Regions from separate parts of the Halomonas sp. SL18_1 genome, predicted to be linked through region 2. Evidence: predicted binding sites of a transcription regulator. Region 2 holds the regulator's gene; the other holds the start of a gene.
What was found. The regulator FliA, encoded in region 2, starts transcription of late flagellar genes. The targets are predictions, from matches to a motif close to CTAAAGTTNNNNNNNNNNCNGCCGATA.

Region 1: flgM (flagellar biosynthesis anti-sigma factor FlgM) is a predicted target of FliA. The motif match lies at 4,533-4,559, and genes of this name have one in related genera.

What each region holds. Positions count from the first base shown of each region.
Region 1 covers NZ_JBVTRK010000001.1:2,728,970-2,744,707, reverse strand. The annotation lists gene ACSJDS_RS13970 (diguanylate cyclase domain-containing protein) at 1-1,021, opposite strand, end outside; gene ACSJDS_RS13965 (PAS domain-containing protein) at 1,021-1,359, opposite strand; gene ACSJDS_RS13960 (PDC sensor domain-containing protein) at 1,703-2,275, shown strand; partial or broken gene ACSJDS_RS13955 (diguanylate cyclase) at 2,269-3,740, shown strand; gene ACSJDS_RS13950 (flagella synthesis protein FlgN) at 3,767-4,216, opposite strand; gene flgM (flagellar biosynthesis anti-sigma factor FlgM) at 4,213-4,500, opposite strand; gene flgA (flagellar basal body P-ring formation chaperone FlgA) at 4,630-5,304, opposite strand; gene flgB (flagellar basal body rod protein FlgB) at 5,527-5,940, shown strand; gene flgC (flagellar basal body rod protein FlgC) at 5,971-6,378, shown strand; gene ACSJDS_RS13925 (flagellar hook assembly protein FlgD) at 6,381-6,959, shown strand; gene flgE (flagellar hook protein FlgE) at 7,101-8,609, shown strand; partial or broken gene ACSJDS_RS13915 (flagellar basal body rod protein FlgF) at 8,684-9,435, shown strand; gene flgG (flagellar basal-body rod protein FlgG) at 9,462-10,244, shown strand; gene ACSJDS_RS13905 (flagellar basal body L-ring protein FlgH) at 10,296-10,979, shown strand; gene ACSJDS_RS13900 (flagellar basal body P-ring protein FlgI) at 11,060-12,133, shown strand; gene ACSJDS_RS13895 (rod-binding protein) at 12,133-12,624, shown strand; gene flgJ (flagellar assembly peptidoglycan hydrolase FlgJ) at 12,581-13,252, shown strand; gene flgK (flagellar hook-associated protein FlgK) at 13,329-15,245, shown strand; gene flgL (flagellar hook-associated protein FlgL) at 15,266-15,738, shown strand, end outside.
Region 2 covers NZ_JBVTRK010000001.1:2,631,095-2,646,832, reverse strand. The annotation lists gene flhB (flagellar biosynthesis protein FlhB) at 1-1,105, shown strand, start outside; gene flhA (flagellar biosynthesis protein FlhA) at 1,102-3,183, shown strand; gene flhF (flagellar biosynthesis protein FlhF) at 3,221-5,479, shown strand; gene ACSJDS_RS13445 (hypothetical protein) at 5,837-6,079, shown strand; gene ACSJDS_RS13440 (flagellar protein FlhE) at 6,076-6,540, shown strand; gene ACSJDS_RS13435 (RNA polymerase sigma factor FliA) at 6,791-7,495, shown strand; gene ACSJDS_RS13430 (EAL and HDOD domain-containing protein) at 7,509-8,711, opposite strand; gene ACSJDS_RS13425 (EAL domain-containing protein) at 8,947-9,579, opposite strand; gene ACSJDS_RS13420 (motility protein A) at 9,805-10,620, shown strand; gene ACSJDS_RS13415 (OmpA/MotB family protein) at 10,613-11,305, shown strand; gene ACSJDS_RS13410 (cache domain-containing protein) at 11,394-12,416, shown strand; gene ACSJDS_RS13405 (putative bifunctional diguanylate cyclase/phosphodiesterase) at 12,406-14,079, shown strand; gene argF (ornithine carbamoyltransferase) at 14,101-15,021, opposite strand; partial or broken gene ACSJDS_RS13395 (Grx4 family monothiol glutaredoxin) at 15,185-15,519, shown strand.

The DNA of each region.
Region 1 (15,738 bases), 98 kb from region 2:
CCAGCAATAGCCACTCAAGCGGCGCCCGGCCCTGGCTGCGCAGGAAATGATCCAGCGGTCGGCGGTCGAAGGTGTCGTGGGCCAGATGGGATTCGCTCAGCGTGATCGAAACGGGGAGTGCGCCGCTTGGCAGGCCTCGCTCGATTCGGCGCTGTCGGTCGGCGATGGTGCGCTCGATGGCCCAGCGATCAAGGCGCACGCCGAGTCGCAGACGGTTGATGGTATCCATGAAGTCCGCTGGGATGCGTGGCCCTCGGCGCGTCTGGCGCCAGCGCAGCACGGCCTTCAGCCCGGTGCAGTGGCCAGTCGTGGGGGCCAGCTCGGGCTGGTAGTGAATTTCGAAGTACTGTTCGGGCAGGTGGGCGGCCTCGCTGAGCTGGCTTTCCAGCCGATGTTTCTCCTTGAGCTGAGTCGTCAGCCGCTGATTGACGAAGGCCAGGCGCCCGGGTCCCCGGCGGCGCGCCGTGTACATAGCGCTGCGTGCTCCGGTGATCAGTGATTCCTCATCTCGGGCGTCACCGGGGAAAAGCGAAATGCCGATTGAGGCGGTCAGCAGCAGCCGCTTGCCGTTGGCGATAAAGGGAGGCTCCAGTGCTTCCTGTAAGCGTTCTGCCACCGCCTGAGCGGCTTCGGCCGTGCCATCCTTCTCCAGCAAGATCACGAATTGATCGCCGCCCAGCCGGGCCAGCGTGTCCTTGCTGCGCAGCGAGCCGTTCAGGCGACGGGCCAGCTCGCCCATCACTCGGTCGCCTTCCAGGTGGCCGGCGGCGTCGTTAACCGCTTTGAAACGGTCGATATCGATGAACAGCAGCGCCATGCTCTGATCGGCGCGTTCGGCCTGTGCCAGTGCGTGGTTGAGCCGGTCACAGAGTAGTAGCCAGTTAGGTAGCCCCGTCATGGAGTCGACGTGTACCCAGTGCCGGCCGCCGAAGCGATTGCTGTCCTGGGACACGAGGCTGATGAAGGTGCGAAGGAAGTGCCCCGGGCGTCCCTTGTCGTCGAGAAGGGTGTCAACCGTCATCAAGGTTGGCAGTGACTCGCCGTCCTGCCGGCGGCACAAGACCTCCTGCTGCCAGGAATTGGTGGCCCTTGGCGGGTGGGAGTGGTTCGTTGCATCGGGCAGGTTGGTCGGCTCGTGCAGTGAGGCAAAAAATGTTCGATGGGGCGGCCGATGGCAGAGGACGCTTCGCTCCCGGTCAGGCGATAGAAGGCCGGGTTGGCCAGCACGATCAGCCCGCGGGGGTCGGTGATCGCCATGCCTGTCTGTCCCTGTTCAAAGCCCTTCTGGATGAGCCTGACAGGGTGCGTTGCCAGCGAGCTGACACGCTTGGACGGAGGGGGGCTGGGCTGTTTGCTCATCGCTCTTCGCATCGGGGCTAGTGAATCGTTTCCATCTTCGACATCCTGTCCGGTGGAATCACTCCTGTGTATCGTCCATACCCGTCCAGGACTTTAGGGTACTTTGCTTTTTATTTTTTCTTGTATGGATTTAAGGGGAGTGGCGTGGCTTGTTCTGCCTTTGTGCTGGAGATGGAGTGAGCGCCCCTGCTGTGATCTAAAGGTGGGGGAGTCCTGCCGATATGTAGGAATAGGTCCAGGCATTAGGTGAGCGATAGTCGGGCCTCAGGTATCTCCTCGGCTTTGCGCTTCTTTCCGTTGCGCCGCTACCATCATTTCTACCCTTGACTGAAGAGAGAGTGCGTTGCGCCTATTGACCTCCAGATTATCTCCTCTCATCGGCTCGACCCTGCGGCGGCTCTACTCGCTGCAGGGGCGGCTGCTGGTGGGGCTGGTCACCACCTGGCTGGCTATCGTCGGACTGCTGCTGGTGCTTGCCTGGTTGTTCGGCAAGGATCTGGTGGAGGATGCCAACGTCGCGCATCTGCGCTACGAGTCGCAGCTGATCGCCGATGGCCTCACCGAAAATGTGAATCGTCGGCTCGCCGCCCTCGAGCGCCTGGCTTCGCGGCTGGAGACGCATGAGTCAGGCGAACTGAAGTCGCTGCTGGAAGACAATCAGGCGTTGATGGAGTGGTTTGAAGGCATCATGGTCACCGGCCCGGAAGGCCGGGTGCTCGCAGATTGGCCGGTGGTGGAGGGTCGCGTAGGCCTGGAGACAGCGTCAACCGAGTACTTCCGCATGGTGCGTCATTCTCCTTGGCCCTATGTCAGTCAGCCCTTCGTGGGCCGGGCCAGCGGAGACCCGCTGGTGTTGATGCTAGTGCCACGATTAGGAGAGCGCGGCGAGTTTCTCGGCGTGGTAGGGGGATGGTGAACCTCGCCCAGGGCGGCCTTTTTCGGCGCCTGGAGGCTGTCAGGCTGGGGAAGGGGGGCTATGTCTCGGTGTTCACGGCATCCGGCGAAATGCTGTTTCATCCGCGTCGGGACTTAGCGGTGGGTGGTCGGCCCGGCGGCGAGCAGGATCACGGGATGCTCGAGCTAGCGTTGGACGGCTGGCAGGGTGAGGCGGCGTCTCGCGGTGTCTACGGCGAGTCGGCGCTGGTCGCCTATCGGCAGATATGGCCGGCCGGGTGGGTCGTTGGTGTCGTGCTGCCGAAGACCCAGGTGTATGAGCCGCTCGGTAGCTTCCTGGCCAGGCTTTGGTGGGCCTGGCTGGGCATGGCATTGATGCTGCTGGTCAGCATGTACTGGCTGGTCAGGAAGCTCCTGACGCCGCTGCATCGGCTCGAGCGTCAAATTGGCGAGGTGGGCGCTGGCGAGCGACGCTACCTAGCGCTCTCCACCCACATGGATGAGCTCAGGCAGGTGGCCAATACGTTCAATCGGCTCGAGGGTGAGCGTCTTGCAGCGCTGGAGCATCTCAAGGATCGTCAGGCCTTCCTCGATGCCGTGCTGGGCTCCACTCCGCTGGGAATGTTCGTAGCGGATCTCGATGGCAGGTTGACCTACATGAATCCGGCACTGCTCGAGCTTCTGGGGCTGGGTAGGGTTAAGGACAGTCATGATTGGTGGGAGCGCATCCATCGCGATGATCGTCAGGGCACCGAGGACATGTGGCGTCATACCCTGGCAACCGGCAGCGACTTCGTCCGCCAGCTGCGCTTCTTTGATGGTCATGGCGAGACGCTGTGGCTGGAGGTGCATGCCAGCCAGGTGCGGGGTAGCGACCAGCCGCTGGGCTTTGTCGGTATGGTCAAGGATATCACCGAGCGTCGCCAGCAAGAGGCGCTACAACGCTGGGAGGCCGAGCATGATCCCTTGACGGGGCTGCTCAATCGGCGCGGCTTCGAGCGCCGTCTCGAAGAGGCGCTCGCGGAATACGCCAAGACCGGTACGCCCTCCGTGCTGATCCTTTTCGATCTCGACCACTTCAAGCCGATCAATGATCAGGGTGGGCACGCGCTGGGCGATGAGATGCTTCGCCGAATCGCCCAGGTAGTGGCCTGGGAAGTGCGTCGTAGCGACCATGTGGCAAGACAGGGGGCGATGAGTTCGCCATTCTGCTGCCTAGCTGCACGCTGCGCCAGGCAACCAAGATTGCCGACTCGCTGCTACAGGCGGTAGCCGATATTGGGGTGGTGCATGAAGGCAAGGAGTTCAGGGTGACCCTGAGTATCGGGCTCGCTGCGTTTCAGGAGACGGATGCGGCGATTGACGACGTGCTGTCACGCGCCGATGCCGCCTGCTATCAGGCCAAGGCCAAGGGGCGAAATGCCGTGATGGTCAGTGAGTCGCTGGATGGCGTGTGCCGGTCGGATGAAATCGATGAGCTGTTTTAGCTCGACATGCTGACCTAGGGTGGGGCTCAGACCGAAGTGTTGAGGCGCCCGGGCTGGGCGGCAACTCGGCCGCTGGCACGATAGACGGTCTTTTCTGCCGCGTCATGGATGAAGTCCAGCAAACGCTTGTTCTGGCTCATGCGCAGGCTGACCAGCTGGCCATTGAGCGTGTTGAGACGATGCGCCTTGCGAGTATGCTCCAGGGTTTGTTCCCAGGCGTCCTGGCAGTTGGCGTCTCGGGCGGCCTGGTTGGCGCCTTCCAGCCCCTCTGTGTAGCCGAGGCGACGCTGCACGGATTGACGCAGGGACTCCGTCGCTTCCAGCTGTTCGAGGCACTGCCCCTTTTCTTCGGCGATGGTAGCCAGGCGTCGGCCGTCGATGTCGGCGGCAGCCAGTAGTTCGCGTTCCTGCTCAAGGAGCGCGATCAGTGAATCAAGGCGTTGCCGCTGTTCGGCGAGCAGTTGGCTGAGGCTCATGGGTTGTCGCTGCCAGAAGTTTGCTGAAGGGATTCGATCAGGCCATCGGCGATGCGCTCGGGGCGAATCTCAAGGCGCCCCTCGCGAATGGCCTCGCGAATCTCCTCGACCTTGGCGGTATCGATATCGCGTGACGCGTCGGTGCCGGCCTGGCTAAGGTGGGTCTTGGCCGCCGTGGTGCTTTCAGGCTGATTCGGACGATCGCCTTCGCGCGTCTTGGAAGCCTCCTCGCGCGGCGTTGTTGGCGCGGGGCGAGATAGGGGGTTGTGGCTGTTGATCTTCACGATGGGGCCTCATGACCGGTGCTTTCTCACGCTATCGGCTGGCTGCGGCAGAACTTTAGGGAAAAGAGTCGTTAGGCACGGCTAGCGAGGGCGCGCACGGCGCACCCTTAAAGCGTGCCGCAGTTGGCGCTAGAAGTCCACGATCAGGGTGGCGTCTCCAATGACCTCCGCGGTAATGATCTCCCGTGAGCCTAGGCGGACCCTTACCTTGTCACCCAGGCCGCCGGGCTCCAGTGCCTGCCCCTCCCGGGCGATCCGAAAGCCCGAGCCGTGTGCCTCGATCGAGACCCGCTGGTTGCGCTCCACCAGCGGCAGGGCGCGAAACTGGTGCTCCTGAAGCGGTTCTCCGGGGCGCAGGGGGCGAGTGGCCTGTTGGCCTACGATCGCTTCTCCATCCAGGAGGGCGCGATTGGGCAGGTCGGCCAGATTGCCCTCGCGCTCATCCAGGTCTCCCGCTTGAACGCTCTCCCCGGCGGAGAGTGAACGATTGAGCACCGGGTAGGGGCCGATCACGCCGATGTCGGCTTGCAGGTAGCGCACCTGCCTGCCGTCGCTGCCGCAGCGCACGCCCACCGATATGCGCCCTAACGGCAGCGCTCCTTCGCGGGTCAGGAAGGGGGCTGGTGCCTCGCAGGCGGGCAGCCTGGCCGAGGGGGGGTGAAGCTCGACGATGATCTCGTCACCCAGGCTTTGGGCCTGTTCGTGCAGGAAGCCGTGCACTGCCTGTAGCAGGGCAGCGTCATCGTCCGCCAATGCCGTGCTTGGCAGTATCAGGCCAAGCAGCAGACATCCGCTGAGGCGCATGGTTAGGCGTTTGAGGCAGAAGGAGTAGGCCATGGGGGTCGGTCAGTGCCGCTGATGACGGAGTCAACTCGATTCTATCCCGGCCCGGGGGGCGCAAAACAGGTGAAATGGCCGCGGAAAACCCTCCTGTTCTTGCCATTGAGATGACACCTCCGTGGCTATTCTTCAGCATCAACAAGTTCCGCATACGTTTTACTGGTTCCGCATACGGGGAGCGCCGGGATGATCGACCAGCTCGAGTCCGCCTTCAACTACCACCAGCAGGCCCTGGGGCTTCGCCAGGAGCGCCACAAGGTGCTGGCGAGCAACATCGCCAATGCCGACACGCCCAATTACAAGGCGCGCGACATGGACTTTGCCAGCGAGCTGAAGAAGGCGGTAGAGCATGGCCGCGCGTCTGGCAGCGGCATGTCCCTGGCTCGCACCAGCGAACGACACATTGCCGGCCAGGCCTTCGCTCCGCCGGGGCACGACCTGCTCTATCGGGTGCCGGACCAGCCGAGCCTGGACGGCAATACCGTGGACATGGATCGCGAGCGTACCCAGTTTGCCGACAACGCGGTGCGCTACCAGGCGGCACTGACCATCCTCAACAGCCGCATTCAGGGGCTGAAAGGCGCCATGCAGCCCGAGTGATCGTGGGCGCATAACCAGAGAGAGCTCATCATGTCGATGTTTTCCGTATTCGATATCTCCGGCTCGGCCATGAGCGCCCAGTCGCAGCGCATGAACGTCACCGCCAGCAACCTGGCTAACGCCGACAGCGTGGCCGGACCCGACGGCGAGGCCTATCGCGCCAAGCAGGTCATGTTCGAGTCGCGGCTGCAGGGGCGCCATGGTATCGGCGGTGTCGGGGTGCGTGAGGTTGTCGAGGACCCCTCGCCGATGCGCATGGAGTATCGCCCCGCGCACCCGCTGGCCAACGAAGAGGGTTATGTGACCATGCCCAACGTCGAGCCGGTGCATGAAATGGTCAACATGATCTCCGCCTCGCGCTCTTACCAGGCCAACGTCGAGGTCATGAACACCAGCAAGCAGATGATGCTCAAGACACTGACCCTAGGGGAGGGCTGATCATGGTGGGTGGAATTGATCCCACGGCGCTGGCCAATATCAACGGCGGTGGGTCCAAGCTGAACCAGAGCCAGTCGGATGAGCTTAGGGAGAGTTTCCTGATGCTGCTGACCACGCAGCTGCAGAACCAGGACCCGCTCAACCCCCTGGAAAATCATGAGATGACCTCGCAGATCGCCCAGATCAATACGGTCAGCGGCATCGAGCAGCTCAACCAGACCCTGAAAGGTATCACCGCACAGATGGATGCCAACCAGGCCATGCAGGCGACTCACCTGATCGGCCAGGGCGTGCTGGTCAAGGGTGATCGCGTGCTGCTTGAGCAGACCGAAGATGGCCAGGCCCATACCACGCCCTTTGGTATCGAGCTGGAGAAGCCGGCCGACAACGTGCGGGTGACGATCACCAACGCTAGCGGCCAGGTGGTCAGCCGCTACGACATCGGCTCGGTGAAGGCCGGCGTGGAGTCGTTCCAGTGGGACGGCAAGACATCGGAGGGCGAGAGTGCTGCCCCGGGTCCTATCGCGTCAGGCTCGAGGCCACCGATGCCGATGGTGAGGCCGTCGGCGCCCAGGCGCTGAACTACGCCATGGTGGGCGGCGTCACGCCCAAGGATAACAACGGGAACGTGCGCCTGGATCTCGGCGCCGTCTATGGCCAGGTCGGCCTCAACGATATCAAGCAGATTCTGTAATCGCGCAGCAGGGAACGAGGATAATTCAATGAGCTTTTCACAAGCCCTCAGCGGTCTGGCCTCCCAGTCCGAAAATCTCAAGGTCATCAGCAACAATATCGCCAACTCCCAGACGGTAGGCTTCAAGAGCAGCGGTGTCGCCTTTGCCGACGTCTTTGCTGGCGCCGATAGCCGGGTTGGCCTGGGCACGCGCGTCGCCGCCGTGACTCAGAACTTCGAGTCGGGTGATCTAGAAAATACCGGCCGCAACCTGGACCTGGCCATCGCCGGCCAAGGGTTCTACCGCCTTGAGCAGCCGGGCGGTGAGGTGGTGTATTCTCGCAATGGCCAGTTCAGTCAGAATGCCGACGGTTTTCTCGTGAATGCCAACGGTCAACGGCTGACCGGCTATGGCCTGACCGACCCTAACGACCCCTTCTCTGCCGTGGTAGCCGGCGGCGCCCCTCAGCCGATTCGGATTCCCACCGATGATATTCCGGCCAATGCTACCACCGAAGTAAGCGCTACCTATAATCTCGACTCCAGTGCGAGAGCCGGCGAGCAACTACAGACCATTTCGCTTGGGGCGGTGGACGAAAACGGTGATGTTATAACGGTTGACAATGCTGGCAACTATGATGCTGATGGTGAGTCGCTTGAACTGGACGTGACTTACCACTATTCCAACAGCTTTACCGCCTATGATTCCTTGGGTAATGCGCGGAACATAACCGTTTATTTTGAAAAGGCTGATGACGACACGAACGCTTGGCGCGTTTTCCAGGCGGTTGATGGGAAACTGGAGTTTGCTGGGGAAGCCGGTGCTGCACAGGACATGAAGAATGCCTTCTGGATGCGTTTCAACGAGAACGGGCAGCTTGCACGGTATTCAGACCTGGATGCAGCAGATAATAATGCACGGAATGCCGACGATATCGTAGGGGTGGCGGCGGCTGGTTATCAGCTCGATTTTGGCGTAGAGCCAATTTACGATGAAGCTGATGCTTCTGCACTTGGTGCGGATCTGGCGACTGCATTTGATCAGGCCTCGGTAGATGATGCGGCGTTGACGCGTGACAGGGCAGAACTGAATTTTACCGTTGGCGAGGGGGCCAATCCGCTCAGTCACGACTTTATCTTGACTGGCACCACGCAGTTCAGCAACAACTCCGTTCAGAACAGCCTGAGCCAGGATGGCTATAGCTCGGGCAGCCTTGCTGGTATCGAGGTTACCAACGACGGCCGCGTGATTCGTAACTACACCAATGAAGAGCGCCGCGACGCCGGCCAGGTCGTGCTCACCAGCTTCGCCAATGTCGAGGGGCTGCAGCCGGTCGGCGACAACGCTTGGCGTGAGACCAATGCCTCCGGGCTGCCGATCGTCGGCGTCGCGGGCACCGGGGTGTTCGGCACCATCGAGTCCGGCGTGCTGGAGAACTCCAACGTGGACCTGGCCAAGCAGCTGGTGGACATGATCGTGGCCCAGCGCGCCTACCAGGCCAACTCCAGCTCCATCAGCACCCAGGATGAGCTGCTGCAGACGGTCATCCAGCTCTGATCGACCGGCCACGCAGCGAGAGGCCGTCACCGGGTGAGTGCCCGGTGGTGGCGGAGCAGACAGCAAGGGGCATGATGGATCGCATTCTCTACACCGCCATGAGCGGCGCCAAGCAGAGCATGGATCAGCAGGCGGTGGTCAGCCACAACCTGTCCAACCTCGACACCGCCGGGTTTCGCGCCCAGCTGCACGCCATGCGCGCCGTACCGGTTCAGGGCGACGCCGCGCTGCCCACCCGGGTCTCCGTGGCGGGCACCACGCCGGGCAGCGACTTTGCACCGGGCCCCATGAATGCCACCGGCCGAGAGCTGGACGTGGCCATGCAGGGCAATGCCTGGCTGGCGGTGCAGAGCGAAGAAGGCGAGGCCTATACCCGCCGCGGCGACCTGCAGATTGCCGGAGACGGCGTGCTGATGGTGGGGGGCCGTCCGGTCATGGGCGACGGTGGCCCGATACAGATACCCCGGGCTCTCAGCTCTACATGGGGGCCGATGGCACCCTCAGCGCCATCGGCGAAGGCGAGGGTCCCGATGCCCTGGCCGATATCGGACGTATCAAGCTGGTTACCCCACAGGCCGACCTGGTGCGCGGCGACGATGGGCTGTTTCGTCCACTGCCGGACGCCGAAGGCAATGTGGCGCAGCTGGCGGCCGAAGAAGAGGCCCGGGTGGCGACCGGCGTGCTCGAAGGCAGCAACGTCGGCGCCATCGATGCCATGGTCTCGATGATCGACGTGGCGCGCCGCTACGAGATGCAGATGAAAGTGATCAGCACTGCCGACGAGAACGCCCAGCGCGCCAACAATCTGCTGTCGATCCAGGGCTGATGGCCTGAAAGACAAGGAAACATGACATGATCAAATCGCTTTGGACGGCCAAGACCGGCCTGGAGTCCCAGCAGGTCAAGCTGGACGTAATCTCCAACAACCTGGCCAACGTCAGCACCAACGGCTTCAAACGCAGCCGCGCCGTATTCGAAGATCTGCTCTACCAGAACATGCGTCAGCCTGGCGCCCAGAACGATGCCCTCAATCGGCTTCCTTCCGGCATGCAGGTGGGGACCGGCGTGCGCCCGGTGGCCACCGAGCGGCTGCACACCCAGGGCAACCTGGAGCGCACCGAGAACTCCCGCGACCTGGCGATCAACGGCAACGGTTTCTTCGAGATCCAGATGCCGGACGGTACCTCCGCCTATACCCGCGACGGCAACTTCCAGATCGATGAAAACGGCCAGATGGTCACCGCCAACGGCTATCCGCTGGAGCCCGCTATCTTCATCCCGGAAACCGCCCTGTCGGTGACGATTGGTGAGGACGGCACGGTGTCCATCACCCAGCCGGGGGTGGCCCAAGCTCAGGATATCGGCCAGATTACCCTGACCACCTTCATCAACCCCACGGGCCTGGAATCCGTGGGCGGCAATCTCTACAAGGAAACCACCTCTTCGGGCGTTGCCAACCAGGCGGTGCCCGGCATGGACGGCGCGGGGCGACTCTTCCAGGGCTTCGTTGAGACCTCCAACGTCAACGTGGTGGAAGAGATGGTCAGCATGATCCAGACCCAGCGCGCCTACGAGATCAACAGCCGTGCCGTGCAGACCAGCGACGAGATGCTGGCCCGGCTGAGCCAGCTCTGATCGGCGCGTTGAGTAACCGCTCCTGGCGATAGGGTGAGCAAGTGAGAGAGCATGAACGTGGCAGCTAGTGTGATAGCAAGGTGGGGCACGGTGTTTCTGGCCCTGCTGGTCGTGAGCGGCTGTGCGCAGATACCGCGCGCCTCCGTGGTGGGCGAGCAGGAGCAGATTCGCATCGCCGAGCCGCCGCCGCGTCAGGCCAACGGAGCGATCTACCAGGCCCACCGCGGCTCGCAGCCGCTGTTCGAGGATCGTCGCCCGCGCATGGTGGGCGATATCCTGACCATCGTGCTCGATGAGCAGGTCAGCGCCAGCAAGAACTCCCAGAGCAGTGCCACCCGCAGCGGCTCAGGCAGCCTGGATGTCGCACAGGTTCCCGATGCCATCGATTTCCTGGAAGACCTGGGGTTTGATATCTCCGGTGAAAACGTCTTTTCCGGCGGGGGGAGCTCCCAGGCGAACAACACCCTGACGGGCACCATTACCGTCTCGGTGCTCGAGGTGATGCACAACGGCAACCTGCGGGTACGCGGTGAGAAACAGATCGCCATCAACCAGGGGGTCGAGTTCATCCGCTTCTCCGGTGTGGTCAACCCGCGCACCATTACCGGGCAGAACACCGTTCCCTCTACGGCGGTGGCCGATGCGCGCATCGAGTACGTGGGAGACGGCTACATCAACGAGGCGCAGCATATGGGCTGGCTGCAGCGCTTCTTCCTCAACGTATCGCCCTATTGATGTTCGATGGTTACCGAGGCGCCCGCATGATGTTCCCCAAGTGTTTCACCGTCAGGCAGTTCAGCATCGCCCTGGTGCTGATGGTGAGCTGTCTGCTGACGCTGCCCGCCCAGGCCGAGCGCATCCGCGAGATCGCCAACTTTGCCGGCGTGCGCGACAACGTGCTGGTGGGCTATGGGCTGGTGGTGGGGCTGGACGGCACCGGCGACCAGACCATGCAGGCGCCGTTTACCGGCCAGAGTCTTACCAACATGCTGTCGCAGCTGGGCATCACCGTGCCGCCCGGCACCAACATGCAGCTGAGAAACGTCGCGGCGGTCATGGTCACCGCCGACCTGCCGCCATTCTCACGTCCCGGCCAGCGCCTTGACATCAATGTCTCCTCCATCGGCAATGCGCGCAGCCTGCGTGGCGGGACCTTGCTGATGACCCCCCTCAAGGGTGCCGACGGCGACACCTACGCCATTGCCCAGGGTAACCTGCTGGTAGCCGGCGCGGGTGCAGAAGCCGGCGGTGCCGCGGTGCAGATCAACCAGCAGGCGGGCGGTCGTATCGCCGGAGGGGCCATGGTCGAGCGTGAAGTCCCGCTGGACCTGGGGGCCAACGGTGGTTTTCTCGAGCTCGAACTCAAGGAGTCGGACTTCGGCACGGCACAGCGCGTGGTGAGTGCCATCAATCAGGAGTTCGGCAGGCCCGTGGCCGCCGCGCGCAATGGTCGAGTGATCACCCTGGAAGGACCGCCCACGGATAATGCGCGGGTCAATTTCATGGCCCAGGTCGAGAACATCCGGGTGACGCCCATGGAGGCGCCCGCCAAGGTCGTTTTCAACGCCCGCACCGGTTCCGTGGTCATGAACAGCGCCGTGACGCTGCGCCGTGCTGCCGTGGCCCACGGCAACCTCTCCATCGTGATCGATACCCGCTTTCTGGTCAGCCAGCCGCCGCCCTTCGGTGATGGTGAGACCGTGGTAGTGCCGGATACCGAGATCGAGATTCAGGAGCAGGATGCCTTCCTGCGAATGGTGGAAGGGGCCGACCTAGTGGACGTGGTCAACGCCCTCAATGCCCTGGGCGCTACGCCCAGCGACCTGATGGCGATTCTCGAGGCGCTCAAGGCCGCTGGCTCACTTCGCGCCGAGTTGGAGATCATCTGATGAGCGTTCAGGACTTCGGCAGTCAGTTCGCCCTCGACATGCAGGGTCTGCAGCGGTTGAAGCACACGGCGCGGCAGGACCCTTCGGCCGGCCTGCAGGACGCCGCACAGCAGTTCGAGGCGCTCTTCGTGCAGATGATGCTGAAGAGCATGCGCGACGCCATTCCGACCACCGGCCTGCTCGACAGCCAGCAGACGGAGTTCTACCAGTCGCTGCTCGACCAGCAGTGGGCCCAGACCATGGCCGGTCGCGGCATCGGGCTCGCTGATCATCTGGTGGCCCAGTTGGAGGGGCAGGGCGTGGAGCCGTCTCGCCAAACGATGAGTGCCGACAGAGAACTCAACGAACTGATTGCCGGCATTCCCCGCGGTACTCCCCGGGTGCTGAAAAGATGCGCTGCAGCCGGAGGAGACGACCCAGCAGGCGTCTGGCACGGCCGGCGTCGAGATGCCCGGGAGCTTCCTCGACGAGTTGGTGGCGGCAAGCGGTAGTCGCGGTGCCGGGGTCAGCGGCTTTATGGCCGAGCTGCCCGCGGCCGCGCCGCGCTCGGGGGGGGATGACCGGGCTTCGCCTCCCACTCCTGGGGTGAAGGCGGCAGCACCGGCCCAGGGGGCTGGCGAGCGCCATGATCATATCGAACGCTTCATGGAGCGCCTGGCGGCGCCGGCCCAGGCCGCCAGTCGTCGCACCGGCGTGCCGGCCGAGCTGATCCTGGCCCAAGCCGCCCTGGAAACCGGCTGGGGACGCCATGAGATCGCCACCCAGGATGGTGGCAACAGCCACAACCTGTTCGGTATCAAGGCCGGCAGCAGCTGGCAGGGCAAGACCACCGACGTGGTCACCCATGAATACCTCAACGGCCAGCGTACGCGGCTTGTCGACACCTTCCGCGTCTATGACTCCTTCGAGGAGGCCTTTACCGACTATGCGCGGCTGATCGGCGATAACCCTCGCTACGCGGCGGTGACCACGGCAGGCAGCGCTGAACAGGCCGCTCGTGAACTGCAGGCCGGCGGCTATGCCACCGACCCGGCCTATGCTGAGAAGCTGATCGCGGTGATGAACAGCATGGGACCGGTCGAAACGGGAAGCGATTCACTGGTCTTCCTGCGCTACTGAGGGAAATCTCTTCAGAGTCCTAAAGTTTTTCGCATTCGGGCCGATGAACTGACCATTGGCGAAAGGGAACGACACCATGAGCATGTTTTCCATCGGCCTGAGCGGCCTTAATGCCGCCCAGAATGCCCTGAACACTACCAGCAACAACATCAGCAATGTCTATACGCCGGGTTATAACCGTGAAATCGCGGTGCTGGGCGAAGGGCAGGGCGACGGCGGCGTTCGCGTCAACGATATCCAGCGTCAGTTCAACCACTATGTGGCGTCTCAGCTCAATGCCGCCACCAGTTCTTCCAGTGCGCTGAAGACCTACGAGAATCAGATCAGCCAGATCGACAACCTGCTCGCCGACCGTGAGGCCGGCTTGGCCCCGCTGATGCAGAATTTCTTCTCCTCCCTGGAGGACCTGGCCGGCGCGCCCTCCGACCCGGCGGCCCGCCAGGGGGTGCTGGGGACCGCCGATACCATGACGGCGCAGTTCCGGGCCTTCGATGGCTATCTCCAGGATATGCAGAGCGGCATCAACGGCCAGATCGCCGATGAGGTCCAGCAGATCAACAATACCACCGAGCAGTTGGCCAGCCTGAATCGCGAGATCGCCTTGGCCAGGGCGCGCCACGGCGAGGCGCCTAATGCATTGCTCAATCAGCGTGACCAGCTGGTCCATGAGCTGAGCGAGCGCATGGACGTGCGCCTGAATATCCAGGACGGCAAGACCTACAATATCAGCCTGCCCAATGGGCAGCCGCTGGTCGCCGGCACGAACGCCTATCGGCTGGAAGCGGTGCAATCCCCCACGGACCCCCAGCGGACCGTTGTAGGCTATCGTGAAGGCACCTCCGGTAACGGTAACGTGACGCCGTTGGATGAAAATGCCATCAAGGACGGTACCTTGGGTGGCCTGATGACCTTCCGTGCCGAAACCCTGGACAAGACCCAGAATCAGATCGGCCAGCTCGCCGTGTCGCTGGCATCCAGCTTTAACCAGCAGCACCAGCTAGGGGTTGATCTTGACGGCGAGCAGGGTCAGGCCATGTTCAGCTTGGGCGAGCCGGTGACCTATTTCAATGAGCGCAATCTTGGCACGGCTAGCGTAGACAGCACGCAATTCGATCCCGCCACTCTGGATCAGCTGCAGGCCACTGACTACGAGATCCGAGTCAACACGGCCTTGCCGGCTGATGAGGCTGACTTCACCATCACTCGCAAGGATACCGGGCGTGAGTTTCAGGGTACCGTGGCGCTGGACGGCAATACGCTGACCTTTGGCGGCATCAGCCTGACCTTCGATGACGTGGACAACCTGGCCAACAACGACCGTTTCGAGGTGCAGCCGGTGCGGCGTGCCGCTGCGGGGATGGAAACCCTGGTGGGGGAGCTGGACAAGATTGCCGGTGGCAGCCTGCTCGACATTGAAGGTGACCAGGCCTTGATAGGTGGTCTGCGCGCCGATAGCGGAGCGCTGGCGTCGGACGATCTGCCATGGAGTGTCGAGGTGACCGCCGTTAATGGGGGCGGCAGCTTTGACGTTACTGTCACTGATAGTGACGGCAATGCTACGGTCCATTCTAATGTGCAGTCCGGCGATGAAATTGCCTTCGATGGCGTTGCTTTGCGCCTTGGGGAGGGGCTGAGCACGGGCCAGGAAGTGACGATTGACCGTGCATCAACCGGCACCGGCGATAACCGCAATGCGCTGGCCATGCAGGACCTTCAGAGTGCCCAGACAGTGGGTGGGCGGTCGACGCTGAGCCAGTTCTACGGTGCCATGGTCAGCGACGTGGGCAACCGGACCAATATCGTCCAGGTCAACCTTGACGCACGCCAGGGCCTGACCGATCAGCTCAAGGCTGTGCAGCAGTCGGAATCCGGCGTCAACCTCGACGAAGAAGCGGCGAACCTGATTCGTTTCCAGCAGTTCTATGCGGCCAATGCCCGGGTGATCGATACCGCATCGACCATCTTCGATACCATCCTCGGCCTGCGTAACTGATCAGAAGGGAGTCCCCAGCGATGCGTATCAGCACCGTGACCATGTTCGAGCAGAGCATGACATCCATGAATCGTCAGCAGGGCGACTTCCTCAAGGTCAGCCAGCAGATTGCGAGCGGTCGGCGTGTGGTCAACCCCTCCGACGATCCCCAGGCGGCCTCCCGTGCCGTGGGGGTGGCTCAGGCCAAGGCGGTGACCCAGCAGTATGCGGATGCACGCGTCAGCGCGCGCAATTCCCTGGCCCAGGCAGAAAGCGTGCTCAACAGCGTTGGCGATGCCGTCACCAGTGCCAAGACGCTGATGATCCAGGCCGCCAGCGACACCCTCAGCGATGTCGATCGTCAGTCGGTGGCCTCCGAGCTGCGCGGCATCTACGAGACGCTGATCGGCCAGGCCAATGCCACCGACGGCAACGGCCGCTATCTGTTCGGCGGCTACAACGACGACGCCCCGCCTTTCGCTCGCACCGGTGGCGAGGGGGTCGCCGGAGTGCA
Region 2 (15,738 bases):
GCAGGTTGCGCGATCCCGCGAGCTGACCACCTTCATGCTGCTGCTGGGCGGCGTCGTGGGCTTCTGGACCATGGGCGCCATGCTCTACGATCAGCTGGGGCTGGTGATGGAGCAGGCCTTTCTGTTCGAGCGGCAGCAGGCCTTCGAAACGGCCCCAATGCTGAGTAACGTCCTGGAGCTTGCCGAGCGCACGCTGCTGACCATGCTGCCGCTGTTTCTGCTGCTGGCGGTCATCGCGCTGGTGGCGCCGGCAATGTTGGGAGGCTGGCTGATTTCGGCCAAGTCGCTCAAGCCGCAGCTGTCCAAGCTCAACCCCATGAAGGGGCTCAAGCGCATCTTCGGCGTCCAGGCGCTTGCCGAGCTGGCCAAGGCGATCGCCAAGTCGTTTCTGGTTGGCGGGGTGGGCATGTCGTTTCTGTATCTCAATCGCGGCGAGTACCTGTCCCTGCTGGACCAGCCGACGACCCAGGCACTGGCGCGTGCGCTGATGCTGGCCGCTCAGGCCTGCGGGCTGATGGTGCTGACGCTGATCGTGGTGATTCTGATCGACGTGCCGTACCAGCTATGGAGCCACGCCAAGAAGCTGCGCATGACCAAGGATGAGGTCGAGCGGGAACACAAGGAGTCCGAAGGTGATCCCCATGTCAAGGCACGCATTCGTCAGCAGCAGCAGGCCATGGCGAGAGGGCGCATGATGAGCCAGGTCCCCGAGGCCGATGTGATCATCACCAACCCGACGCACTACGCCGTGGCGTTGAAGTACGAGGAGGGCGGTATGGCCGCCCCTAGGGTAATCGCCAAGGGGGCCGATGCCGTGGCCGGGCGAATTCGAGAGCTTGGCCGTGAGTCGGGGGTGCCGCTACTGGAAGCCGCCCCCTTGGCTCGGGCGCTTTACCACCATGTGGATCTCGATGCCGAGATTCCACTTGATCTGTATACCGCGGTGGCGGAGGTGCTGGCCTGGGCCTTCCGTCTCAAGCATGTGACGCAAGAGGGAGGAGAGGTGCCACCAACGCCCGAGAATCTGACGGTACCGCCTTCCATGGCGGCGCCGGGCGATGCCAACGTCGCCGACGCGGATGAGACGCGCGGGGCACGCCAATGAAATCGCTCAGCCACTTTTTGGGGCGCACCGACTGGATGGGTGACGCGCGCATGAAGCTGCTGGCAGGGCCGGTCTTGATCCTGATGATCCTGGCCATGATGATCCTGCCGCTGCCACCCTTTGCGCTGGATATGCTCTTCACCTTCAATATCGCCCTGGCGGTGATGGTGCTGCTGGTGAGCATGTTTACCCAGAAGCCGCTCGATTTTGCCGCCTTCCCCGCGGTGCTGCTGTTCACCACCCTGCTGCGGCTGTCGCTCAACGTCGCCTCCACCCGGGTCATCCTCATGGAGGGCCACGGTGGGGGCGATTCGGCAGGCAAGGTCATCGAGGCCTTCGGCCAGTTCCTGGTGGGCGGCAACTTCGCCGTGGGCCTGGTGGTCTTCTTGATCCTGGTGATCATCAACTTCATGGTCATCACCAAGGGGGCGGGGCGCATTGCCGAGGTCGGTGCACGCTTCATGCTCGACGCCATGCCGGGTAAGCAGATGGCCATCGACGCCGATCTCAATGCCGGGCTCATAGGCGAAGACGAAGCCCGCAAACGGCGTGGGGAAGTGGCCCAGGAGGCCGATTTCTACGGCTCCATGGATGGCGCCAGCAAGTTCGTGCGCGGCGATGCCATGGCGGGCCTGGTGATCATGGTCGTCAACGTTATTGGCGGGCTTTTGATCGGCATGCTGCAGCACGGCATGGACTTCGGCGATGCCGCCCGCACCTACACGCTGATGACCATCGGCGACGGCCTGGTGGCGCAGATTCCCGCCCTGGTGATCTCGACGGCGGCCGGTGTCACGGTTTCCCGCGTGAATACCGATCAGGATGTCGGCCAGCAGATGATCAGCCAGCTGTTCGTCAACCCCCAGGTGATGATTCTGGCGGCGCTGGTAATGGGCATGCTGGGGATGGTCCCGGGCATGCCGAACCTGGTCTTCCTGCTCTTTACCGGGCTGCTTGCCGGGCTGGCCTGGGCGCTGATGCGGCAGAAGGAGCAGCGGCTGGTGGCCGAGGAGATCGCCGCTGAGCCGCCACCACCACCCGCGGCGCCGGAAGCGAGCTGGGACGATGTCCAACTGGTGGATACTCTGGGCCTGGAAGTGGGGCATCGGCTGATCCCGCTGGTGGATCAGCGCCAGCAGGGGGAACTGCTCGGGCGCATCAAGAGCGTGCGCAAGAAGTTTGCCCAGGAGGTGGGCTTCTTGCCGCCGGTCGTGCATATCCGCGATAACCTGGAGCTGGGCGCCAACACTTATGTGATCACTCTCAAGGGTGCCGAGATCGGCCGCGCCGATGCCTTCCCAGGGCAGTGGCTGGCCATCGACCCCGGCCAGGTGACCGGCCAGCTGCAGGGCACGCCCACCGAGGATCCGGCCTTCGGCCTGCCGGCGGTATGGGTGGATAGCGGTCAGCGGGAGCACGCACAGGTCTACGGCTACACCGTGGTGGATGCCGGCACTGTGGTGGCCACCCATCTCAACCATTTGCTGCACCGTCATGCCGCTGAGATGCTGGGGCGCGCCGAGGTACAGAAGCTGCTCGACAAGCTCGGCGAGGAGCAGAAGTCACTGGTCGAGGACGTGGTGCCCAAGCTGGTCAGCCTGACGGCGCTGCAGCGCATCCTGCAGAACCTGCTCGACGAGGATGTCTCGATTCGCGACATGCGCACCATTCTCGATACTCTGGCCGAGTACGCGCCGCAGCAGCAGGACCCCAACGAGCTGACCGCCCTGGTGCGTGTCAGCCTGGGCCGGGCGATTACCCAGCAGTGGTTCCCGGGACAGGATACGTTGAACGTGATCGGCCTGGAGGCACAGCTCGAACAGGTGCTGATGCAGGCCATGAACGGCAACGGTGCTCTGGAACCCGGGCTCGCCGAGACGCTGATGACCCAGGCCGAGCAGGCCCTGGCACGGCATGAGGCCAGCGGTGAACCGCCGGTGCTGGTGGTGCAGCACAGCCTGCGCCCGCTGCTGTCGCGCTTCCTGCGCCGGCGACTGCGCCACCTGGTGGTGATGTCCCAGGCGGAAATTCCCGATGACCGAACCCTGCGTGTCACCACACTGGTGGGTGGGCGTTAGACATGGCAGGTCGACATGAGTGGGAGATCGATAAGCGATGAGCGTCATGCGTTTCGTAGGAGCCAACAGCCGGGATGCCATGCGCCAGGTACGCGAGGCGCTGGGCGATGAAGCGCTGATCCTGGCCAACCGCCGGGTCGACGAAGGCGTCGAGATCCTGGCCATGACGGAATCTGCGGCCGATGCCGCTACGCAGCCGCCACAAGCATCGCCGTCGAGGCAGCTTCGCGAGGCGTCCACATCATCGGTGCCTGGATTGCCAGCCTCGGGACAGGAATCGTCGGACGCCGATGCTTCGTCTACGTCAGCTGCGCCCGGTGGGTTCGAGGCGATGAGCGCTCGCCTGCTCGAGGAAATGCGCGATATGCGCACCCTGCTGGCCCGAGAGCAGAATAACCGAACCACCGTCAGCGGTGGCCTGCGTGAGAGGCTTCAGCAGGTACTGCTGGAAGCCGGTTTTCACCTCGAGCTGGCCCAGGAGGTGCTCGCCACGTTGCCTGACGAGCTGGGGACGCTTGAGACAGTGGACGAGCGGGCCATGGCCTGGCTGCATCGCCAGCTGCAGATGCGGCTGAAGGGGCCCGCGGATGAGTCGACGTTCTTGGATCGCACCGGCATCGTCGCCCTGATCGGCCCTACCGGGGTAGGCAAGACCACCACCACCGCGAAGCTTGCCGCCCGCTATGTGCGTCGCCACGGCACCCGGCCGGTGGCGCTGGTGACCACCGACAGTTTTCGTATCGGCGCCCATGAGCAGCTGCGCATCTATGCGCGGCTGCTTGACGTGCCGATGTACGCTCTCAACGCCGACCAGCCGGTTTCTGACCTCCTGGAGCGTATGCGCGGCAAGTCCTGGGTGATCATCGATACCGTAGGGATGAGTCAGCGCGACCAGCGAGTCATCGAACAGGTGGCACACCTGCGCGGTGGTGAGTCCCCGGTACGTCTGGTGCTGGCCCTCAACGCGGCCAGCCAGGTCGAGACCCTGGAAGAGGTGGTGCTTCGCTACCGCCAGGCAGCTCAGGCCGCGGGCGCTGAGCTGACGGACTGCGTGATCACCAAGCAGGACGAGGCAGGGCGGCTGGGTCCGGTGCTGGATATCATCATGCGCCATGGCCTTCGCCTGCTGTTCGTCTCCCATGGTCAGCGAGTGCCGGAAGACATGTCGGTGGCCGAGCCGGACGCGCTGATTGCCCAGGCCCTGGAGAGCCGTGTGCCCATGGCGACAGAGGCGCCGGCTGTGCCGAGCAACGAGCCTTCAGGGCTTTCGCGCAGTCTGCTGGGCCAGGGACGTCGGCTGGCAACGACCCTCAAAGCGTTGCACCAGCGTCTGGATGGCTTTGGTGAGCTTGAAGCGGTGTGGGATCTGCTGGGGCTGCCGACCTCGGTGCAGGAGTCGCGTCTCGAGGCGCTGCTCGCCGCCTATCCGGCCCACGGCCAGGCGCTTGGGATGCTCTGGGGCGATCGCCGGGGAATCAAGGGAGAGCACTGGTCGATGCCCGATGTGGCGCTCAACCCCGATGGCCATTGGCTGGCGCTGCCGCTGCTTCAGCATCGCCAAGTGGCAGGGCAGCAAGCCAGATTCGAGGACATGCTATATCGACTCGGGATCAGCGTGCATCTGCTGGTCGGACTTCCCGACGCAGGGGCCTGCCGCTGGCTGGAGCAGCGGCAGCTCACCTGGTCGAGCCTGGTTCGCGGCAGCCAGCGGGTCGATCATGCCGGGGAACGCCAGTCGCTGTCGGCCCTTAAGGAACTGGCCGAGCCGCTGGACGAGACAGGCTGTCGCTTCCGCGGCGCGCCGGCGCGGTTGGCGCTGGCGACCTTGCCGGTGGCGTTGACTCCTAAGGGCAATCGGCGCGATGCCGAACTGATGCCGGCTCAGGCCTGGTTCGGCAGCTTGCGCGATGCCGAAAGCGGCAGAGCGTTGGCAACTCGGTACTGGTTGACGCCTGGGAGATTAGGGCGGGAGCCCGCTGCGCTGCTGCTTTCACAGCTTCAGGGCGATGCCTTGCCGCAGCTGACCCGGCGGGCCTGGCAGCGACTCGACCCGCGCGAGCTGGGCGAGCTGCGCCCGGATGTGCGGCTGCTGCTTGCCAGTGGCCTGGCGGCCGTGGCGGTGCATCTGGATCTGGCCGATGATGAGCCGGCCATGGATCTGCGAGCCGAGCTGCTGGGGCTTACGGGAGGGCGTCGTCGGCGGCGCGACGTGGCGCTGCTCGAGGCGCTGGTACAACTTTTCCTGGTGCGCGATGCCATTCGTCACTTGGGGCTCGGTGAGCAGGAGACAGGGTAAATGGGTATGGATCAGGCCGCAGGCTTGCGTCAGTGGGCTTCCAGCACGGGACAGGCCGGTTCGGCAGACCAGTGCCCCTTGCATGTTGCAGAGGCATTGTTGGAGCTGGCATCTGGCTTGCCTAATGAACGGCCACCGACGTCGCGCGCGCCGCAGCATGGAAAGGCATCAGGCAGCACAGCGTCTAGCAACACAGTGACTAGTCGAACCGATGGCTCGATTACCCTGATGGTGGTAGGGCTGCCAGGCAGAGCCGAGCGATACACGCAGCGAGTCCATGACCTTTTGGAAGCGTGGGCAGAAGAAGGGCGGCAATGGGTAGGGGATCCTAGAGCCTGGCGCGTTGTGGCGCTGGGCGTGGACAGCCCCCATCTGCCGCTGCTGGCGGATCAGCAGCCGCGCTGGGCGCTTTGGGTTGACAGTGACCCTGAAGCTTTTCGGCGTGCCTATCGGGTGCTCAAGCAGGTGGCGGAGGTGGGGGGGCCGCAGCGATTGCTGGTCGTGCATCCGCCGGATATCGGACGTCAGGGGCTGCTCGACAACCTGCGCAGCGCGGCGTGGCACTATCTGGGAATCGAGCTGCTGGTGCTGGCGAGATGATACCTCCTGGACGTCTCACGAGGCGGCCTTGGGCTGTGCTGGCGACTTGGGCGCTGGTAGGTGGTCTGATGATTGGCGACCTGGCAACGACCACTGCCTTGGCGGCGGGCAGCTGGGTGGCTACGGCGCCGGCTGTGCACGTCTCGATGGTAGATCGACCGGCGAGGTCGGCCGACCTCATTGCGCCAGCTCCGGAGCTTGCTCATGGACAGCAAATCGGGCGACTTAGCTGGCAGTACCGGCTGCCTCCTGGTGAGGATGTGCAGGCCTGGTTGTGTCACCCGGGGCGCTGCGTGTCACTGCCGGGCCAGCGCGGCCAGACCGAGGCGCTGGCGGGACTGCCGGCCGATGCGCCGCTGCATTTTCGCTTTGCGCTGCTCGATCGTCGACAGCGCGCCATAACGCTGCAGGGGCTGCAGGTGATCGTCAATCATCGGCAGCCACCGGCAAGGCAGCCATAGAAACAGTTCTTCGCACTTTAGCGTGAACATGTTGGGCAGGTTTTATGGTGGGAGGCCGGCTCTGCCGGGCGAAGGCGCCGCAGGCGCCCTACGAGTAGCGCTGAGCGCTACTTCGTCGAAGCGTCGAACCGGAGCTGAAGTCGAGGCGTCGAACCGTCCCTCCCACAGAGCCAGTTCACGCCAGTCTGCGAAGAGTCATAAAAACCGGATGACCGCTTATGAATGGGACTGACGGCTGCGAGACGACTGCATGTACACAGCACGAGGCAAGATAAATCAGCGCGACCTGCTCGATGAGTACCTGCCGCTGGTGAGGCGCCAGGCGCTGTCGCTGCAGGTGAGACTGCCGGCGAGTATCGAGCTCGATGACCTGATTCAGGCCGGGATGGTGGGGCTGCTCGAGGCACTGGGGCGCTACGATGCGGCCCAGGGAGCCAGCTTTGCCACCTTCGCCAGCCAGCGAATACGCGGCGCTATGCTCGATGAGCTGCGTAGCCGCGACTGGCTGCCGCGCAGCGTACGCCGAAATGCCAGGGCCGTGGATGAAACCGTGAGACGGCTGGAGCAGCAGCTGGGGCGACCCGCCGAAGAGACAGAGATCGCCGCCGAACTGGACATGAGTCTTGAGGAGTATCACCAGCTGCTCAACGACACCAACAGCGGCCACCTGCTGCCCTTCGAGGCGCTGCTCGAGGAGGGGGTGGAGCCTGGGATAGTGGACAGCGCTGCCGATACCCCTTTCAATCAGCTGATCGATGAGCAGAAGCGACAGCAGCTGGTAGCCGGCATCGAGGCGCTACCCGAGAGAGAAAAACTCCTGATGGCGCTCTACTACCAGGAAGAGCTCAACCTCAAGGAGATCGGGGCTGTACTGGGGGTCACCGAGTCCCGGGTCTGCCAGCTGCATAGCCAAGCGGTCAGCCGGCTTCGGGCGCGGCTGGCTGGCAGCGATTGACGGAAGATTTTTCTTAAAGATGGCCCATCAGCGAGCGCGTGCTCTCCAGGGCCTCCAGATAGCACTGGTGCAGCCGATCAGGCGGGGTCTGTGAGTCGGATGCCTCCAGCTGGCGCTCATGGTCTTCGCACAGTTTCAGCACCGCCCCCAGCGCCCCTTCGCGGCGTCTCAGCGCCCGAAGGATCGGCTGGCTCAGCGGTAGTTGCTCGAGCAGGGTGTCGCGGTCCTCTTCCAACAGCGCATCCATCAGCGAGAACAGTCCGGTGGTGAAGGCGTCCTCGGCGTCGAGCTCGGCAAATGGGACCGCGAGGTTACGGCACATGAAGGCGCGCTGCAGCGCCATGCGCAGCACGATCCGCGACGAGGGCTGAAGGCTTGCCAGGGTCAGGGTAAGGATCAGTCGACGCAGCTCGATCTGGCCGAGCAGCTGCATGCCGCGTGCTAGATCGGCCTCCTTGCCGCCGCGATTGAAATAGCTCGAGTTGGCCCGGCGCAGAATCGCCACGTGCAGATGCGGCATTTGCACGACCAGCTCTTGCAGTGTCTTCAGGTCGGTATCGTGGTCGTAGAGGGCCCGGATCAGGCGGATCTGCGCGGCTCGGTTGCCGTGTCGGCCCCTCGGGCGCGCGGCGATGAAGCTGGGGCGCGCCAGGTAGTCGCCGTTGTAGAAGTGGCAACCCATATGGCGGTAACGTGCCAGCTCCTCGGGGTTGCGGATGTTTTCCACCAGCAGCTTGATCTTGCGCTGGGGAAGCGGTGCCAGGAGGTCGGGGCCGAGCTCGTCGGGAGAGATCAGCGTGATGATATCGGCTCGGGGCAGCAGCGCCTCGGGATCCTGCTTCAGCAGGCGGGCGGGAACCACCACGCGATAGCCGCGCTCGCGGACCTCGTCCAGTCGACCCAGCAGGGTGTCGGTCACCCGCTCGGCGTCGGCAATGCCAATCGCCATGCGCGGTGCCGGGGTGGGCAGCAGCTCCGGGCGATCCAGCCACTGGCTCGGCAGGGTGACGAATAGCGTGCGGTTGCCCAGCAGGCCGGCATCGCCCAGCTCATAGACGGCGCTGGCCAGAGCGCGCGCCGTGGCCGCCATGGTGTCGTCCCCTTCCGAATCCTGCTGCTGCCGATAGGCGACACGATCCGCCACGTGGCGATGATCGGCATCGTGGATGGGGTGAAGGGCGATAGTGCAAGGGTCGATCTCGAGCGGTTCGGTCATACTTTGCTGCCTCCCTGCCGGTGCGCATGTGACCAGATAGTTCGCATGATACGGGATGCTGGCCAAGGCGTCCCCACCGAACGGCGTCAATCGCCCCACTCATCGCGGCGGCGGGATGCGCTGGATGATACGGCCTGGCCGTTACGGGCCTTCGGGGGCGGCGAGCGCTTCGCGCAGCGCTTGCAGTTTGGGCACCAGGCCGGTGGCCAAGGCTTCGAATTGCGGGCGGGCATAGTCAGAAGCCCTGCTGATGGGGCAGGCCGTTGCGTCCCAGCCACAGGGCTTCTTCCCGGGTTTCGACGCCTTCGGCGATCATGTCGATGGCAAGCGTCTGGCCGAGGCCGGCCAGGGAGCGAAGAATCGCCTGGCGCCGCGGGTCCTGGTCGCAGCCCATGATCAGGACGCGGTCCAGCTTGAGCCGGTCGGGACGCAGTTCGGTGAGCAGGTCCAGGTTGGCATAGCCATTGCCGAAGTCGTCCAGGGCGGTGGCAAAGCCCATCTCGCGATAGGCTTCGATGATGCGCTGCAGATGGCGCTGGTCCTGCACCTTCTCGGTTTCGGTAATCTCGAAGACCAGCCGCTGGGTGGGCCAGCCGACCTGCTCGGAGATCGCCAGGGTGGCCTGGATGCAGGCTTCGGGCTCATAGACCGCATTGGGCAGAAAGTTGATCGACAGGGCTTCCTGCATCTCCAGCCGGCTGGCCAGCTCGATGGCCCTTACCCGGCAGGCCTGGTCGAAGCGGTAGAGCAGCTCGGGAGTGACCTGCGACAGGATGCTGAAGGCCGACTCGCCGGCAGGGCCGCGAACCAGGGCCTCGTGGGTGGTCACCCGGGCCGAGGTCAGATCGACGATCGGCTGAAAGGCCATGGTGAAATCGAACGGCAGCGCACCGTCACAACGGGCACATTTACCCTTCACTTCAGCGCATTGGCGCATGGTGTCTCCTTGTATGCTCGAGACTGGTCTGTTCTCTTGTTATCGGCCGTTGCCGAAGTGACTTGAGGCCGAGTGAGGATTTCGCCTCAAGTTTTGGTCGCTTCGGCCGATGACATGGATCAAGACTCGACCGAGCCCCGCAGTCAGGAGCCCTAGATGAATCCATCCACGATTATCGGCATGCTGGCAAGCATCGTTCTGCTGGTCAGCGTGCTGTTCTTCACCGCCGAGTCGCCGCAGAGTTTCATGAACCTGCCCGGCCTTGCCATCGTCCTGGCCGGCACCATGGCCGCCACCTTCATCAGCTATCCGCTGAGGGAAGTGCTGCGCGTGGTGCGCCTGGTGGGACTGGTCTTTCGCCGTGAAAACACCTACACCCGCGACGACATCAAGGAGCTGGTGGATATGTCGCGACTGTGGTTCAAAGGGGATGTCAGGGCGGTGGAGGAGGCCCTGGAGAAGACCCGCAACCCCTTCCTGCGTACTGGCATCCAGCTGGTGATCGCCAACACCAAGGAGCAGGAAATCTTCGATCTGCTGCGCTGGCGGATCGCCCGGCTCAAGGCGCGTGAGCACGCCGAGGCACAGATCTTTCGCACCATGGCGACCTATGCGCCGGCCTTCGGCATGATCGGCACCCTGGTGGGCCTGGTGAACATGCTGGAGGTGATGGAAGCGGGGGATCTCCACGTCATCGGCCCGCGCATGGCGGTGGCCCTGTTGACCACCTTTTACGGCATCCTGCTGGCCAATCTGGTGTTCAAGCCCATCGCGGTGAAATTGGAGCGGCGTACCGAGGAGCGCCTGATCGCCATGAACATGGTGCTCGAGGGTATCTCCCTGATCACCAAGCGGCGCCTGCCCTCCTTCATCGAGGAGACGCTCAACTCCTTCGTGGCCAACTACCACGATGAGATTCGCGATCCCGCCGCCGGCCGCCGCGATCCTGACGAGGCCGGGCAGAATGCTTGATCGCACGACCCGCGACACCCTTCAACCCATGTCCGGAGACGGTGATGGGGAGGGGTGGCTGATGAGCTACCTGGACGTGCTGACCCTGTTGATCACCCTGTTCGTGCTGCTGGTCTCGATGATGGGAAATGGCATGGCCACCCACGGGGGCCAGCACGGCGGGGTGGCCGATCAGCAGATCACCCCGGAAGCGCAGCTTGCCGCGATGGTGGTGGCCGGGCGTCTATCGCCGGGGATCCAGCCGCGCCACGACGGGCTGCAGCCACGTTTTTCCGGACTCAATATCGAGGGGGTCAGCGTCGATCAGGGGCAGCAGGGGATCACCCTGCGCATCGACGACAACCTGCTGTTCGCCAGCGGCCAGGCAGAGCTCACCGCCCAGGGCAGGGAGGTGGTGGCAAGCCTGCGGGAGGTGCTCGACGCCTTCGAAGGGGAGATTTCCGTGGAAGGCCATACCGACAGCATCCCCATCTCTACCGCGCGCTTTCCCTCCAACTGGGAACTCTCCTCGGCGCGCGCCATCGCCGTGCTGCGCCATCTCGATGAGGTGGGGGTGCAGGCCGAACGACTGCGGGCGGTCGGCTATGCCGATACCCGCCCGCTGGAAAGCAATGAGACGGCACAGGGGCGTGCCGCCAACCGTCGTGTGGAGCTGCTGCTGCGACAGGAAGTCGGCGGACCCTAACGGGTCGATTCGACAGCGCGCACTCTCTGAGCGGGGGCTCATTTTTGTTGCAAAGTGACGTACAGCAGCGCCGGAGGCGCTGGTCGGCATGGCAGGCAGGGGGCTCTACGGGGTACTGCTGTTGAGCCTGCTGACGGCGATGCTCTGGGCGCTCAATGACCGCTATCATCGCGAGCTAGACGGGGCGGGAGACAAGACCCTGGCCCACGGTGAGCTGGTGGCGGAGTGGGCGTCCGGCGCCTTTACCAGTACCGATAATACCCTGAGCGGCCTGGCGAATCTCTTCGCCCTATCGCTTGAGGCGGAGGGGCACCTGGATGACCCGCTGGCCGAGGCGTTCGAGACCCTACTCTCCCAGCGTCAGCGGAGCCTGCCGTTTCTGGATGCGATCGGCATCATCGATCACGCCGGTGACACCCTCTATTCCACCGGCAGCCCGGGGTTTCCCAGTCACGATGCCCGAGAGCGCGCCGTTATCCGCGACTTTCTGCAGGCATCCGAGACCGCTCTGGAAGCGGTCTACTGGGAGCCGGAAGGCGGCGATCATCGCATGCTCTATCTAAGGCGCATTTTCGATGCCGAGGGCCGTTCTACCGGGGTGGCGGTGGCGCGTCTCGATCTCTTCTTCTTCACCCATGCCCTGCAGCGGCTTCAGTTGGGAGAAGGGGAGAGTGTCGCCTTCATCGACAATGACATGCGCCTGATCGCCCGCCGTCCGGGAGTCAGTGGCGTGTCGGCCACCGAGGCGCTGGGCATGGAGGTCGATGCGCCTGCGGTTGCCGAGGTCATCGCCGAGCCCAATGGTCATACGTTCATTCTCACCTCGCCGCTGGATGGTGACCGGCGGGTCTTCGGCATCAGCCGGTTGGAGGGGTTGCCGTTCGCCGTGATCGTGGGCCACAGCGCCGCCGCCGTGCTGGCCGACTGGCGCCAGAAGGTGATGGTGCTGACCCTTGGCTGGTTGACCGTTGCCGTGCTGGGGCTGATTCATCCTGCTTCACTACCTGCGACTGTCGCGTACCGAGGCCGAGCTGTACCTCAGCGAGCAGCGGCTGTGGGAGATCAACCGTTCGCTGCAGGCCGAGCTGCGTATTGCCGACATGGCCTTTGAAACTCACCTGGGCATGTTCATTACCGATGCTCAGGGGACGATTCAGAAGGCCAACGCTACCTTCGAGACGATCACCGGCTATAGCGAACAGGAGGTGCTAGGCCAGAATCCTCGGCTGCTCAACTCGGGACGCCATGACAGCGACTTCTACCGCAAGATGTGGGAGACCATTCATGCACAAGGCAGCTGGCAGGGCGAGGTGTGGAACCGGCGCAAGAACGGTGACACCTATCCGCAGTGGGTCACCATTAGCGCCGTCAAATCGGCATCCGGCGAGATCACCCACTATGTGGCCACGCTCAGCGACATGACGCTGCGCCGCGCCGCCGAGCAGGAAGCCCACCGACTCTCCTTCTATGACCCGCTGACGGGGCTGCCCAACCGGCGCATGATGCTCGACCGGGCCGACCGGGCGATTCAACAGGCGCAGAGAAGCGAACATCAGGGAGCCCTGATGTTCATCGATCTGGACGGTTTCAAGCAGATCAACGATAGCCTGGGGCATCGACAGGGCGATGAACTGCTGCAGCAGGTGGCTGACCGGATTGCCGAGATGAGTCGGGAGTCGGATCTTGTGGCTCGGCTGGGCGGGGACGAGTTCGCGGTGCTGCTCGAAGGGCTAGGCGTCTCCATTGATGAGGCCTCGGCGCTGGTTGAGCGTGTCGCCAGCAAGCTGCTGGGCGCCCTTGCCGAGCCGTTCCGTCTGGGGGAGGATCGCTACCAGCTCTCCGGCAGCATTGGCATTACCTTGCTGGGTGACGGCACACACAGCGCCGAGGAGAGCCTGCAGCAGGCGGAGATGGCCATGTATCAGGCCAAGCAGGCCGGGCGCAACGCCCTGCGTTTCTTCGACCCCGTGATGCAGGCGGTGGCGGTGCGCCGCGCCATGCTCGAGAGCGACCTGCGTCAGGCCGTGGCGCGTCAGCAGCTGCGGCTCTTCTATCAGCCCCAGGTGGACGATCGGCAGCGGGTCACCGGCGTCGAGGCGCTGCTGCGCTGGGAACATCCGGATCACGGCATGGTGCCGCCGGGCGATTTCATCCCCGTGGCGGAGGAGAGCTATCTGATCGTGTCGATTGGCGCCTGGGTGCTGGAGACTGCTTGCCGTCAGCTGGCTCGCTGGTCGCTAGATTCCGACAAGGCCGGGCTGACCATGGCGGTCAATATCAGCCCGCATCAGTTCCAGCAGCCCGACTTCGTGGCCGACCTGGAGGCAATCCTGTCGAGCACCGGCGCCAGGCCCGAGCGCCTCAAGCTGGAGCTCACCGAGTCGGTCTTCATGGAGGAGCCGGATCTCGCCAAGGCAACCATGCACCGGCTCAGGGCGATGGGCATCCGCTTCTCGCTGGACGATTTCGGTACCGGCTACTCGTCGCTTTCCTACCTCAACCGGCTGCCGCTGGATCAGCTCAAGATCGATCAGTCGTTCGTCCGGACCCTCTTCGAGGACCCGGCGAACCAGGTGATCTCTGCCTCCATCGTGAGCCTGGGCAGCAACTTGGGGCTGGAGGTGATCGCCGAGGGGGTGGAGACCCAGGCCCATCAAGACTGGCTGGCCGAGCACGGCTGCCGGGCGTATCAGGGCTACCTGTATGCTCGCCCGCTACCCATCGAGGCGCTCACCGAGCTGCTGGAGAGCTCGACCTGCGCCGCCGGACGCTGATCCGGCGACGCCGTCGGCGGATCAGTCCTCGATGCGGCCGAGCAGCAGGAACTCGATCAGCGCCTTCTGGGCGTGCAGGCGATTGCCGGCCTCCTGCCAGACCACCGCGCGGGGATCATCGAGCAGTGTTTCGCTGATCTCTTCTCCGCGGTGGGCCGGCAGGCAGTGCAGGAAGAGGGCGTCGGCCTTGGCGCGGTCGAGCAGCGCCTCGGTGACCTGAAAGCCGGCGAAGTCGGCCTCGCGCTTGGCCTGCTCCTCCTCCTGGCCCATGGAGGCCCAGACGTCGGTGGTCACCAGGTCGGCGCCGCTCACCGCTTCGGCAGGGTCGCGAACGATGCTGGCCCGGTCATCGGCGGCCTCGAGGATATCCTGGCGCGGCTCGTAGCCTTCCGGGCAGCAGATGCGCAGGTGGAAATCGAACTGGCGTGCGGCGTTGATCCAGGAGTGGCACATGTTGTTGCCGTCCCCAATCCAGACCGCGGTGCGCCCCTTGACGCTGCCGCGCAGCTCGGTCCAGGTCATGACATCGGCCAGCAGCTGGCAGGGATGGTAGTCGTCGGTCAGCGCGTTGATCACCGGCACCGCGCTGGCGGCGGCGTAGCGCTCCAGGCCTTCGTGGGAGAAGGTCCGGATCATCACGATGTCGACCATTTCCGCCAGCACGCGAGCGGTGTCTTCGATCGGCTCACCGCGGCCAAGCTGAGTGTCGCGCGGCGAGAGGAACAGCGCATGGCCGCCGAACTGGGCCATGGCGGTCTCGAAGGAGACCCGGGTGCGGGTCGACGACTTCTCGAAGATCATCGCCAGGGTGCGGTTGGTGAAGGGCGAGTAGCTCGGTCCCTGGGTCCGCAGGCGGTTCTTGATCGTGATGGCCCGCTGGATCAGGTAGTCGAGTTCGTTGGTATTCAGGTCCAGCAGGGTCAGAAAATGGCGTGTCGCCATGAGGGATCTCTCCGCGCGAAAAAACCCCCATCCTAGCCAGGCGCCGGGGGATGCGCAATGCGCCCGGCATCAGTAGAATGATGGCCAACAGCAAAGGCTGAGCGCCGTACTCGGGTATTGGCCCGGCGGCCTCGGCGTCCACGTGACCCAACAGGGAGCGCACATGAGCACCACCATCGAGAACATCCAGCGTCAGATCGGCGAAAACCCCATCCTTATCTACATGAAGGGCACGCCGCAGCTGCCGCAGTGCGGTTTTCCGCCCAGACCGTCCAGGCCCTGATGTCCTGCGGCGAGCGCTTCGCCTTCGTCAACGTGCTGGACAATCCCGATATCCGCGCCGAGCTGCCCAAGTACGCCAACTGGCCCACCTTCCCGCAGCTGTGGGTCGAGGGCGAGCTGGTGGGCGGCTGCGATATCGTCGCGGAGATGCACCAGAGCGGCGAGCTCGAGAAGCTGATCAAGGAAACCGCCGCCAAGCACAAGGACGACGCTTGAGCCGGGCTTCGCCCGGCGCATCGAGCGGTAAGCGATAGGCGCTACGAAGCAGGCCCGCCAGAGAGATGGCGGGCCTGCTTCGTTCAGGGGGCAGCAAAGGCTCTTTTTCTTTGTTCATCGCACTTTAGCGTGAACATGTTTGGCAGGTTTTATAGTGGGAGGCCGGCTCAGCCGGCGGTTCGACGCTTCGACGAAGGCGCCCATGGGTAGCGCTGCGCG